Regions from separate parts of the Streptomyces sp. W1SF4 genome, predicted to be linked through region 1. Evidence: riboswitches for the same ligand, from Rfam matches in the RefSeq annotation. Region 1 holds a riboswitch; each other region holds the start of a gene.

Region 1 (3,238 bases):
GTCCGCTTCACAGTCCCGAACGGTTGAGGGCGCGGGGGGCCGCCGGACTGACCGGAAGTCAGTTCCGCACCGTTCCACCGCCGAACTTGTGACATCCGTTCGAAGGCGGCTAGGTTCTGCCGTTACCCCGCCGTTATGCGAAAGGTGCAGCCTCATGCTTCCCGGGAACGGCCGCCACAGACGCCCCCGCCAGGTACCCGCGATCGTCGTCACCGCAGGAGTCACCGGCTCCGCGCTGGCCATGCCGCTGCTCGCCGCCACAGGTGCGAACGCGGCCGACACCGCCACGTGGGACAAGGTCGCCGACTGCGAGAGCGGCGGCACCTGGAGCGCGAACTCCGGCAGCGGCGCCTACGGCGGCCTGCAGTTCACCCTGGAACAGTGGCGCAACGCCGGCGGCCTCGCGTACGCGGAGCGCCCCGACCTCGCCAGCCGCTCCCAGCAGATCGCGGTCGCCGAGCGCGTGCTGGCCTCCCAGGGCCCCCAGGCGTGGCCGCTGTGCTCCGCCTCGGCCGGGCTGACCCAGCAGGGCCCCGCGCCCGACGTGGACCCCGGTGACAAGCTGGAGCCCGCGCCCGTCGCGCCCACCAAGGGCCGCCCCGACGGTTCGGTGCCGAACGCGGGCAAGGGCAAGCCCTCCACGGACTTCGGGGCCCCGACCCCGGCGCCGGGCACCCCGTCCAACCCGAGCGGGCTGCCGGACTACCCGCTGGGCCCCTCCAGCGGACTGCCCGTCATGCCCGAGCCGGACTACACGGTCCAGCCCACGACGCCCGGCACGCCCACGCCGACGCCGGGCACGCCCACCCCCGGCACGCCCACCCCGGGCACGCCCACGGCCCCGGGCACCCCGACGGCCCCGGGCGCCACCCCGACGGCTCCGGCCACCCCGGGTGCGACTCCCGCCCCGGGCGCCACGCCCACCGCTCCGGCCACCCCGGGCGCCACGGCGGGCACCCCGTCCGGCGCGGCGTCGGACGGCTCGGGCAAGCACCGCGGCCCGGCCGCCATCGAGGTGCAGGGGGCGCCTGGCGCGGCGTCAGTACCCGCCGCGGAGCCCGTCTACACCGTGAAGCCGGGCGACAGCCTTTCGGACATCGCGAAGGCCAAGGGCGTCAAGGGCGGTTGGGACGAGCTCTACAAGGCCAACGAGCAGGTCATCGGTGGGGACGCGGACCTCATCAAGCCCGGACAGAACCTGGATCTAACCAAGAAATAGTGGGCAGTTCGGACATCCATTAAGAGTTGAATGTCCGTTATCGCCAAATGAGACATGCATCTCTTCCGGACAACTGGCGTGTCTCGTTCCGGAACTGTTGCAAACCCCCTTCTCACCTGCACAAACGTGCTCTTCAGGAAGGCAAGTAGGCCGGTTTCTCCCCAAAATCACACGTTGAACATCGGGGAGAGACCTGTCTACCTTCTGAATCGCTCGCCACCGCGGGCTCCTTCGACCGCATCGCCGAATCCTGCCGGCGGACGGAGGGAACAGTCGTCGCGCAAGCGCCGAAGGCAGGAGCGGGGGAACCAAGGTAGGCGCCGGGAAGGGCCGTTGAGAGACGGCCCGCGTACCGGCTAGGGGTGAAGACACGCGCCGCGCCGCGTGACCGGGCAACTCATCCGCCCGAACCCGACAGCTCACCTCGAAGGCGTCGGTGAGGAGAAATCCATGCTGCTTTCCGGCAAGGGCAAGCACCGCCGCGGCTCCAAGGCCGTCCGCATCGTCACGCTCGCCGGTGTCGCCGGTGTCGCCGTCGCGGCCCCGCTGATGGCCGCCGGTACCGCCAGCGCCGCCACCGCGGCCGAGTGGGACAAGGTCGCCGCCTGCGAGTCCGGCGGCAACTGGTCCATCAACACCGGCAACGGCTACTACGGCGGCCTGCAGTTCTCCGCCTCCACCTGGGCCGCGTACGGCGGCAAGTCGTACGCCGCGCAGGCCAACCAGGCCACCAAGGGCCAGCAGATAGCCATCGCCGAGAAGGTCCTCAAGGGCCAGGGCAAGGGCGCGTGGCCGCACTGCGGCGTCGGCCTGTCCAACTCCTCGTACAACGGCGGCGGTTCGACCACCCCGGCCAAGCCGAAGCCCGAGACCAAGCCGGCCCCGGCCAAGCCCGCTCCGGCCAAGCCGGCCCCGGCGAAGCCCGCCCCGGCCAAGCCGTCCGCGCCGAAGACCGAGACCGAGACCAAGGGCTCCGGCGCCGGCTCCGGCAACTGGACCCCGGCCAAGCCGTCGACCCCGAAGGCCGAGACCCCGCAGACGGGCAACGGCACCTACACGGTCAAGGAAGGCGACACCCTCGGCACCATCGCCGACGCCAACAAGGTCAAGGGCGGCTGGGAGAAGCTCTTCGAGCTCAACAAGGACACCGTGTCCGACGCCGACCTGATCTTCCCGGGTCAGAAGCTGAAGCTCGCCTGAACGTCCGCGTAACTCTCGCGGCACCCCGCAGCATCCCCACCGCCCGGCGCGTATCCCCCCACGCGCCGGGCGGCGGCGTGTCGTCCGCCGGTCACCGCATTGCGGAACCGGAACACCGGCTTCCGCTGCCCGTTCCCCCGGCAAGCACGTGAAATCAAGGGTCCTATGTCCCGGAAGACGGGTATTCGGACCCTTTTTCGTCCCAGGAGCCGGGCGGTCGGGCAGCCCACACCCCGGAGCCGGTTAGGCTCTAGTCGGCAAGGCCGTCCCACGGCCCACACGCCACCGCACACCCAGCGTCACATCCCAGAAGGAGATGCTCGTGCCGTCCATCGACGTCGTCGTAGCCCGGGAAATCCTGGACTCCCGAGGCAACCCCACGGTCGAGGTCGAGGTGGGCCTCGACGACGGCAGCACCGGCCGTGCTGCCGTTCCGTCCGGCGCCTCCACCGGTGCCTTCGAGGCCATCGAGCTCCGCGACGGTGACCCCAACCGTTACATGGGCAAGGGCGTGGAGAAGGCCGTCCTCGCCGTCATCGAGCAGATCGGGCCGGAGCTCGTCGGCTACGACGCCACCGAGCAGCGCCTGATCGACCAGGCCATGTTCGACCTCGACGCCACCGACAACAAGGGCTCGCTCGGCGCCAACGCCATCCTCGGCGTCTCCCTCGCCGTCGCGCACGCCGCGTCCGAGGCCTCGGACCTGCCGCTGTTCCGCTACCTCGGCGGCCCGAACGCGCACCTGCTGCCCGTTCCGATGATGAACATCCTCAACGGTGGGTCGCACGCCGACTCCAACGTCGACATCCAGGAGTTCAT
Region 2 (3,238 bases), 3.3 Mb from region 1:
GTACTCCGCGCGCGCGTCGAACAGCGGCGCCAGCAGCTCCATCACCTCGGGGGAGCGGGCCTCGGGGGCGTCGCTGCCCCGGCGCACCCGGTAGCGGTTGTGCGGGACGTTGGACTCCAGGTAGTCCGCCACGATCGCCTCGCGTTCCACGCCCAGCGCGAGCAGCGTCACCGCGACCGACAGCCCGGCCCGGTCCTTGCCGGCGGCGCAGTGCATCAGAGCCGGCACGCTGTCCAGCGCGAGGGCGTGCACGACGCGGCTGTGTTCGGCGGTGCGGGTGCGGATGATCGTGCGGTACGAGTCCGTCATGCGGGCGGCGGCCCGGCCCTCGCCCAGGAGGCCGCGGAGCTGGTCGAGCTCGCCGTCGCGGACCATCTTCCAGAACTCCCGGCCGTCGGCCGGATCCGTCAGCGGGATGTTCACGTTGCGCACGCCCGGCAGTTCGACGTCCGGGCCCTCCAGCGCGTGGTCGGCCGCGTTGCGGAAGTCGAAGACGGTGTGCAGCCCCAGCGAGGCGAGGAACTCTGTATCGGTTTCGGTGGCATGCGCCAGATGTCCGCTTCGAAACAGTCGTCCCGGCCTGACCCTCCGTCCGTCCGTGGTCGGCAACCCGCCCACGTCACGGAAGTTGCGCACTCCCGTCATCTCCGTGCCGCGTTCGGGTCCGGCCGGAAGGGGCTGGGGTATCTGCTGGGTCACGTGTACTCCTCCGCGTGGGTCGTGGTGTCCGAATTGGTCCGGTTGGGACCAACTTGCCATATGTGGAGGCGAGATCGGGCCCGGCCCCGTGAGCCAGATCATACGGTGACCGTGCGTGCCTGATCGCGGGAACCGAATTGCCTTGTGAGAGCGGTTGTTGATGGTGCGGAATGGACGCAGGGTGACCGGAATTCCATTGATCCCCCCAATCTGCGAATCCGTCAGGGAATTCGCGGCTTGTTGCCCGCCACCCCGCTCGATTACCTTCGCGATCGATCCGGGTGGACCGCCTAATCCTGCCGCCGCCCGGGAACCGCACCCGACCATCGCGCGCGGCAGGAGCGGGGGAACCAGGTAGGCCGCTGTTCCGGATCATTTCCGGCGCAGCTAGGGGTGAAGCCGAACCCGTGCACCGCACGTACGGCCGGACATCTCCAGTCCGAACCCGACAGCTCACCTCGCAGGCGCCGGAGAGGAATTCGCCATGCCCGGAAAGGGTAAGCACCGCCGTCCGAAGTCCCGTTCGATATCCCGTGGCTTCGCCGTCGCCGGAACCGGCGGAGCGGCCCTCGCGCTCCCGCTGATGGGTGCCGCCGGCGCCAACGCCGCCCCGGCCGCGTCCGTCCCCGCCCAGAGCGCGCAGGCCCCGCAGGCCCTCCGCTCCGCCGCCCCCGCGGCCGCCCCCACGGCGGCGGCACCCACCGTCTACACGGTCGTGCCGGGCGACTACCTCTCCAAGATCGCCGCCGAGCGCCACATCGAGGGCGGCTGGGAGCAGCTGTACGCCGACAACCGCGAGGCCGTCGGCGCCGACCCCTCCCTCATCCACCCGGGCCTGAAGCTGAACCTCGTCGGCGGCCAGGACGCGGCCCCCGCCCCCAAGGCCCCTGCGGCCCCGGTCGAGGAATCCTCCAGCGAGGCTCCGGCCGCGCCCGAGGGCCTGAACGGCAAGGCCCCGAAGGCCGCGGGCAAGACTACCGCCGGCAAGCCCAGCCGTACGTCCGGCGGCGCGGCCGCCCAGGGCTCCGGCGCCGCCGCCAAGAGCGAGAAGGCCGCAGCGCCCGCCGCGCCGGCCGCCGCGTCCGGCTTCACCGCCCCCGTCGGCGGCGGCGTCTCCACCCAGTACCGCACGAGCGGCGCCATGTGGTCCTCCGGCTACCACACCGGCGTCGACTTCATCGCGAGCACCGGCACCACCGTCCGGGCCGTCGGCGCGGGCACCGTGGTTTCCGCAGGCTGGGGCGGTGCGTACGGCAACGAGGTCGTCATCAGGCACGCCGACGGCAAGTACTCCCAGTACGGCCACCTCTCCTCGCTCTCCGTCTCCGTCGGCCAGAGCGTCACCGGCGGCCAGGCCATCGGCCTCTCCGGCGCGACCGGCAACGTGACCGGCCCGCACCTCCACTTCGAGATCCGCACGGGGCCGTCCTACGGCTCGGACATCGACCCGCTCGCCTACCTCCGCTCCAAGGGCGTGAGCATCTGACGGCACCCGCCGTCGGCACGAGGACGCGCGCGGAGCCGGGGCCCGAGGGGGGTCCCGGCCCCGCGTGTACTTATTCCTTATCCCCCGCGTGGTATAGATCACGGCCCGTCAACCCCTCATTACGTTGGCGTAGGTTGGTTGCCAAGGTGAAGGATGCTGTCCTGTGGCAGCGACGAAGACGACACTGAAGACCATCGGCTCGTACGCGGCGATCGGGGACAGCTTCACCGAAGGCGTGGGAGACCCGGGACCCGGGGATTCTTACCTCGGCTGGGCGGACCGCCTCGCCGTACTCCTGGCCGATCAGCGCGACGAGCACGACTTCCGGTACGCGAATCTGGCCGTGCGGGGCAAAGTACTCGACCAGATCGTGGCCGACCAGGTCCCGAGAGCCAAGGAACTCGCCCCCGACCTCGTGACCTTCTGCGCGGGCGGCAACGACATCATCCGCCCCGGCAGCGACCCGGACGACGTCGCGGAACGGTTCGAGGCGGCCCTCGCCGACCTCAAGGCCTCCGTGGGCCTCGTGATGATCACCACCGGCTTCGACACGCGGGGCGTGCCGGTCCTCAAGCACCTGCGCGGCAAGATCGCGACGTACAACGTCCACGTCCGCGCCATCGCCGACCGCTACGACTGCCCCGTGCTCGACCTGTGGTCCCTCAAGACCGTCCAGGACCGCCGGGCCTGGGACCACGACCGGCTCCACCTCTCGCCCGAGGGCCACACCCGCGTCGCGCTGCGCGCCGCACAGGTCCTCGGCTACGAGGTGCCGGCCGACCCGGACCAGCCCTGGCCGCCCGTCCCGCCGCGCGGCTCGGTCGACGTCACCCGCGACAACATCCAGTGGGCGCGCGAGCACCTCGTCCCGTGGATCGGCCGCCGGCTGCGCGGCGAGTCCTCCGGCGACCACGTCGAGGCCAAGCGCCCGGACCTGCTGCCGCTGTAACGGACGCGCGGGGGAGGGGGAGCGGGGGAGGGGCGGCGGGGGACGGGCAGCGGGGTGACGGCCGCCACGGCTGTCCGGACACCGCGCGGCGGAATCCTCGGGGG
Region 3 (3,238 bases), 2.6 Mb from region 1:
CCGACGAACTGTGCCGCTTCGCGGTGCTGTTCGGCGACCCCCAGCTCGCCCTGACCGCCGTCCAGCGGGTGCTGGACGTCACCGCCGAGGAGGTGCAGGCCGTGGCCGCGGCCAGGCTGCGCCCCGACAACCGCGCGGTGCTGGTCTACGAGCCGCTGGCCGGCGCCGAGGCCCACGAGACCGAGCAGCACGACGAGAACGAGGGGGCGGAGCAGTGAGCGACACCGCAGCCGTCACGATGACCTTCCACCCGCGGCCGCAGGCCGGCGAGGCGAAGCCGTGGGCCTTCCCGGCCCCGGAGCGCTCCACGCTGTCCAACGGCCTGACCCTGCTGCGCTGCCACCGCCCCGGCCAGCAGGTGGTGGCGGTCGAGGTCAACCTCGCGGCCCCGCTGGACGCCGAGCCCGAGGGCCTCGACGGGGTGGCCACCATCATGGCCCGTGCCCTGTCGGAGGGCACCGACAAGCACTCCGCCGAGGAGTTCGCCGCCGAGCTGGAGCGCTGCGGCGCCACCCTCGACGCCCACGCCGACCACCCCGGCCTGAGGGTCTCCCTGGAGGTCCCGGCCTCCCGGCTGCCCAAGGCGCTCGCCCTGCTCGCCGAGGCCCTGAGCGCGCCCGCCTTCGCCGACAGCGAGGTCGACCGCCTGGTGCGCAACCGGCTCGACGAGATCCCGCACGAGCTGGCCAACCCGCAGCGCCGCGCCGCCAAGGAGCTCTCCAAGGAGCTGTTCCCGGCCGCGCTGCGGATGTCCCGCCCGCGCCAGGGAACCGAGGACACGGTCGCGCGGATCGACTCCGGTGCCGTACGCGCCTTCTACGAGGCCCACGTACGCCCCTCCACCGCCACCGCGGTGGTCGTCGGCGACCTGACCGGCATCGACCTGGACGCCCTGCTGGCGGACACCCTGGGCGCCTGGACCGGCGACACCGCCCCGGCCCGCCCGGTGCAGCCGGTGACGGCCGACGACACGGGCCGCGTGGTCATCGTGGACCGGCCCGGCGCCGTCCAGACGCAGCTGCTGATCGGCCGGATCGGCCCGGACCGGCACGACATCGTCTGGGCCCCGCAGGTCCTCGGCACCTACTGCCTCGGCGGCACCCTCACCTCCCGCCTGGACAAGGTGCTGCGCGAGGAGAAGGGCTACACCTACGGCGTGCGCGCCTTCGGGCAGGTGCTGCGCTCGACCGCCGACGGCAAGGGCGCCTCGATGCTCGCCATCAGCGGTTCGGTGGACACCCCCAACACGGGTCCGGCGCTGGAGGACCTGTGGAAGGTGCTGCGGACCCTCGCGGAGGGCGGCCTGACCGACGCCGAGCGGGACGTGGCGGTGCAGAACCTGGTGGGCGTGGCCCCGCTGAAGTTCGAGACGGCCGCCTCCGTCGCCGGCACGCTCGCCGACCAGGTGGAGCAGGAGCTGCCGGACGACTACCAGGCGCGGCTGTACGCGCGGCTGGCCGAAACCGGTACGGCGGAGGCCACTTCGGCCGTGGTGAACGCCTTCCCGGTGGACCGTCTGGTCACCATCCTGGTGGGCGACGCCGCGCAGATCGAGGAGCCCGTCCTGGCCCTCGGGATCGGTGAGGTCACCGTCGTCTCCAACTGAGCGGCGGGGGGCCCGAGACGGGCCGGGCTCCGGCCCGTTTCCAGGGGGGCTCCGGCGGAACATCCGCCGGAGCCCCCTTTGTCCGTTTGGTGGCGTGGTTGCAGGTATGCGGTGTGGCGTACGCAACAAAACCGCTCGTCTGTTTGGCGATTGACTGATGATCCGCCTAGCGTCGGCCGTGCTGTTCGTCAGTTGTAACCGCCGCACCCGCGGCACCGGACAGCGATCGCCGAGTCCCCGTCAGGCGCGAGCCTGGGGAGCCGGGGACCCACATGTCCCTGGGGTGAATCGGACCCCCTCGCCAGAGGAGGCCCGTAGGAGACCTTCCTGCTCCGAACCCGTCAGCTAACCCGGTAGGCGAGAGGGAAGGAAAGGATCACCCCCTTCATGGCGTTTGGCAGTCGTGCCGCCGGTTCTGGTAAGCACCGTGGTTCCAGCCGTCTGAGCCGCAAGACCGCCGGCTTCGCCGGCGTCGCCGCCCTCGCCACCACGGGCGTGGTCGGCACCCTGGCCGCTCCGGCCTTCGCGGCGGACCACAGCAGCTCCCCGTCCATGGAGGACACCGGTCAGAACGCGATCGTCGTCGCCGACGGTCTGCAGGACGACATCGAGGTCCAGGCCGCCACCCAGCAGAGCGCCGCCGAGGCCGTCGCCGCGCAGGCGCAGGCCGAGGCCGAGGCGAAGACGCGGGCCTCCGAGGCCAAGCGCGCCGCCGAGGCCAAGGAGAAGGCCGAGCGCGAGGCCGCCGAGAAGGCCGCCCAGGAAGAGGCCCGCAAGCGCCTCAACACCTTCGTCGCCCCGGTGGACGGCTCCTACGTCAGCACCCAGTACGGCGCGGGCGGCGGCATGTGGTCCTCCGGCAGCCACACGGGCATCGACTTCCACGCCGACGAGGGCAGCATCGTCCACGCCGTGGGCGCGGGCACCGTCGTCGAGGCCGGCTGGGGCGGCGCGTACGGCAACAACGTCGTCATCCGCCACAACGACGGCACCTACACCCAGTACGGGCACCTGATGTCGCTGAGCGTCTCCGCCGGCCAGACGGTCACCCCGGGCCAGCAGATCGGCCTGTCGGGCTCCACGGGCAACTCCAGCGGCCCGCACCTGCACTTCGAGGCCCGCACCGGCGCCACGTACGGCACGGACATCAACCCGCTGACGTACCTGCGCAACCACGGCGTCGGCGTCTGACCCGCACGCACGCGGCACGCTTCACCGAGGAAGGCCCCGGCTCACCGAGCCGGGGCCTTCCTCGTATTTCCGGCCCTCTTTCCGCACCCGCTCGTAAACCCGCCGCGTATTGCAATAGAGTCGCGGCACGGCCACGATAAACCGAAACGAAACCAGCGGAGGTCCGGCCTTGCGTATTCCGGCGCACGCGGTGTGCACAGCGATTCGCGACGACATCGTCTCCGGTTTCTTCGGTCCGGGCGGCCGGCTGACCGAGGAGGTGCTCGCCCGCCGCTACGGGGTCTCGCGCGTTCCGGTCCGCGAGGCGCTGCGGACCCTGGAGTCCGAGGGCTTCGTCACCACGCGGCGGCACGCGGGCGCCTGTGTGGCCGAGCCGACCGCGCAGGAGGCCGCCGACCTCCTGGAGCTGCGGATGCTGCTGGAGCCGCTCGCGGCCTCCCG

What was found. A riboswitch is a leader RNA that binds a small molecule or an ion and turns the genes downstream of it on or off. The one in region 1 is predicted to bind cyclic di-AMP.
Region 2: another riboswitch for cyclic di-AMP. It lies ahead of D1J60_RS29660 (M23 family metallopeptidase); the one in region 1 lies ahead of D1J60_RS14165 (transglycosylase family protein).
Region 3: another riboswitch for cyclic di-AMP. It lies ahead of D1J60_RS26785 (M23 family metallopeptidase); the one in region 1 lies ahead of D1J60_RS14165 (transglycosylase family protein).

What each region holds. Positions count from the first base shown of each region.
Region 1 is NZ_CP034350.1:3,065,166-3,068,403, reverse strand. Features, by position in the region: gene D1J60_RS14175 (cytochrome P450) at 1-27, shown strand, start outside; gene D1J60_RS14170 (transglycosylase family protein) at 155-1,219, shown strand; cyclic di-AMP (ydaO/yuaA leader) riboswitch at 1,495-1,667, shown strand; gene D1J60_RS14165 (transglycosylase family protein) at 1,670-2,419, shown strand; gene eno (phosphopyruvate hydratase) at 2,736-3,238, shown strand, end outside.
Region 2 is NZ_CP034350.1:6,377,744-6,380,981, forward strand. Features, by position in the region: gene D1J60_RS29655 (tyrosine-protein phosphatase) at 1-645, opposite strand, end outside; cyclic di-AMP (ydaO/yuaA leader) riboswitch at 977-1,179, shown strand; gene D1J60_RS29660 (M23 family metallopeptidase) at 1,184-2,185, shown strand; gene D1J60_RS29665 (SGNH/GDSL hydrolase family protein) at 2,349-3,134, shown strand.
Region 3 is NZ_CP034350.1:5,712,361-5,715,598, forward strand. Features, by position in the region: gene D1J60_RS26775 (pitrilysin family protein) at 1-218, shown strand, start outside; gene D1J60_RS26780 (pitrilysin family protein) at 239-1,606, shown strand; cyclic di-AMP (ydaO/yuaA leader) riboswitch at 1,824-1,981, shown strand; gene D1J60_RS26785 (M23 family metallopeptidase) at 1,994-2,797, shown strand; gene D1J60_RS26790 (GntR family transcriptional regulator) at 2,967-3,238, shown strand, end outside.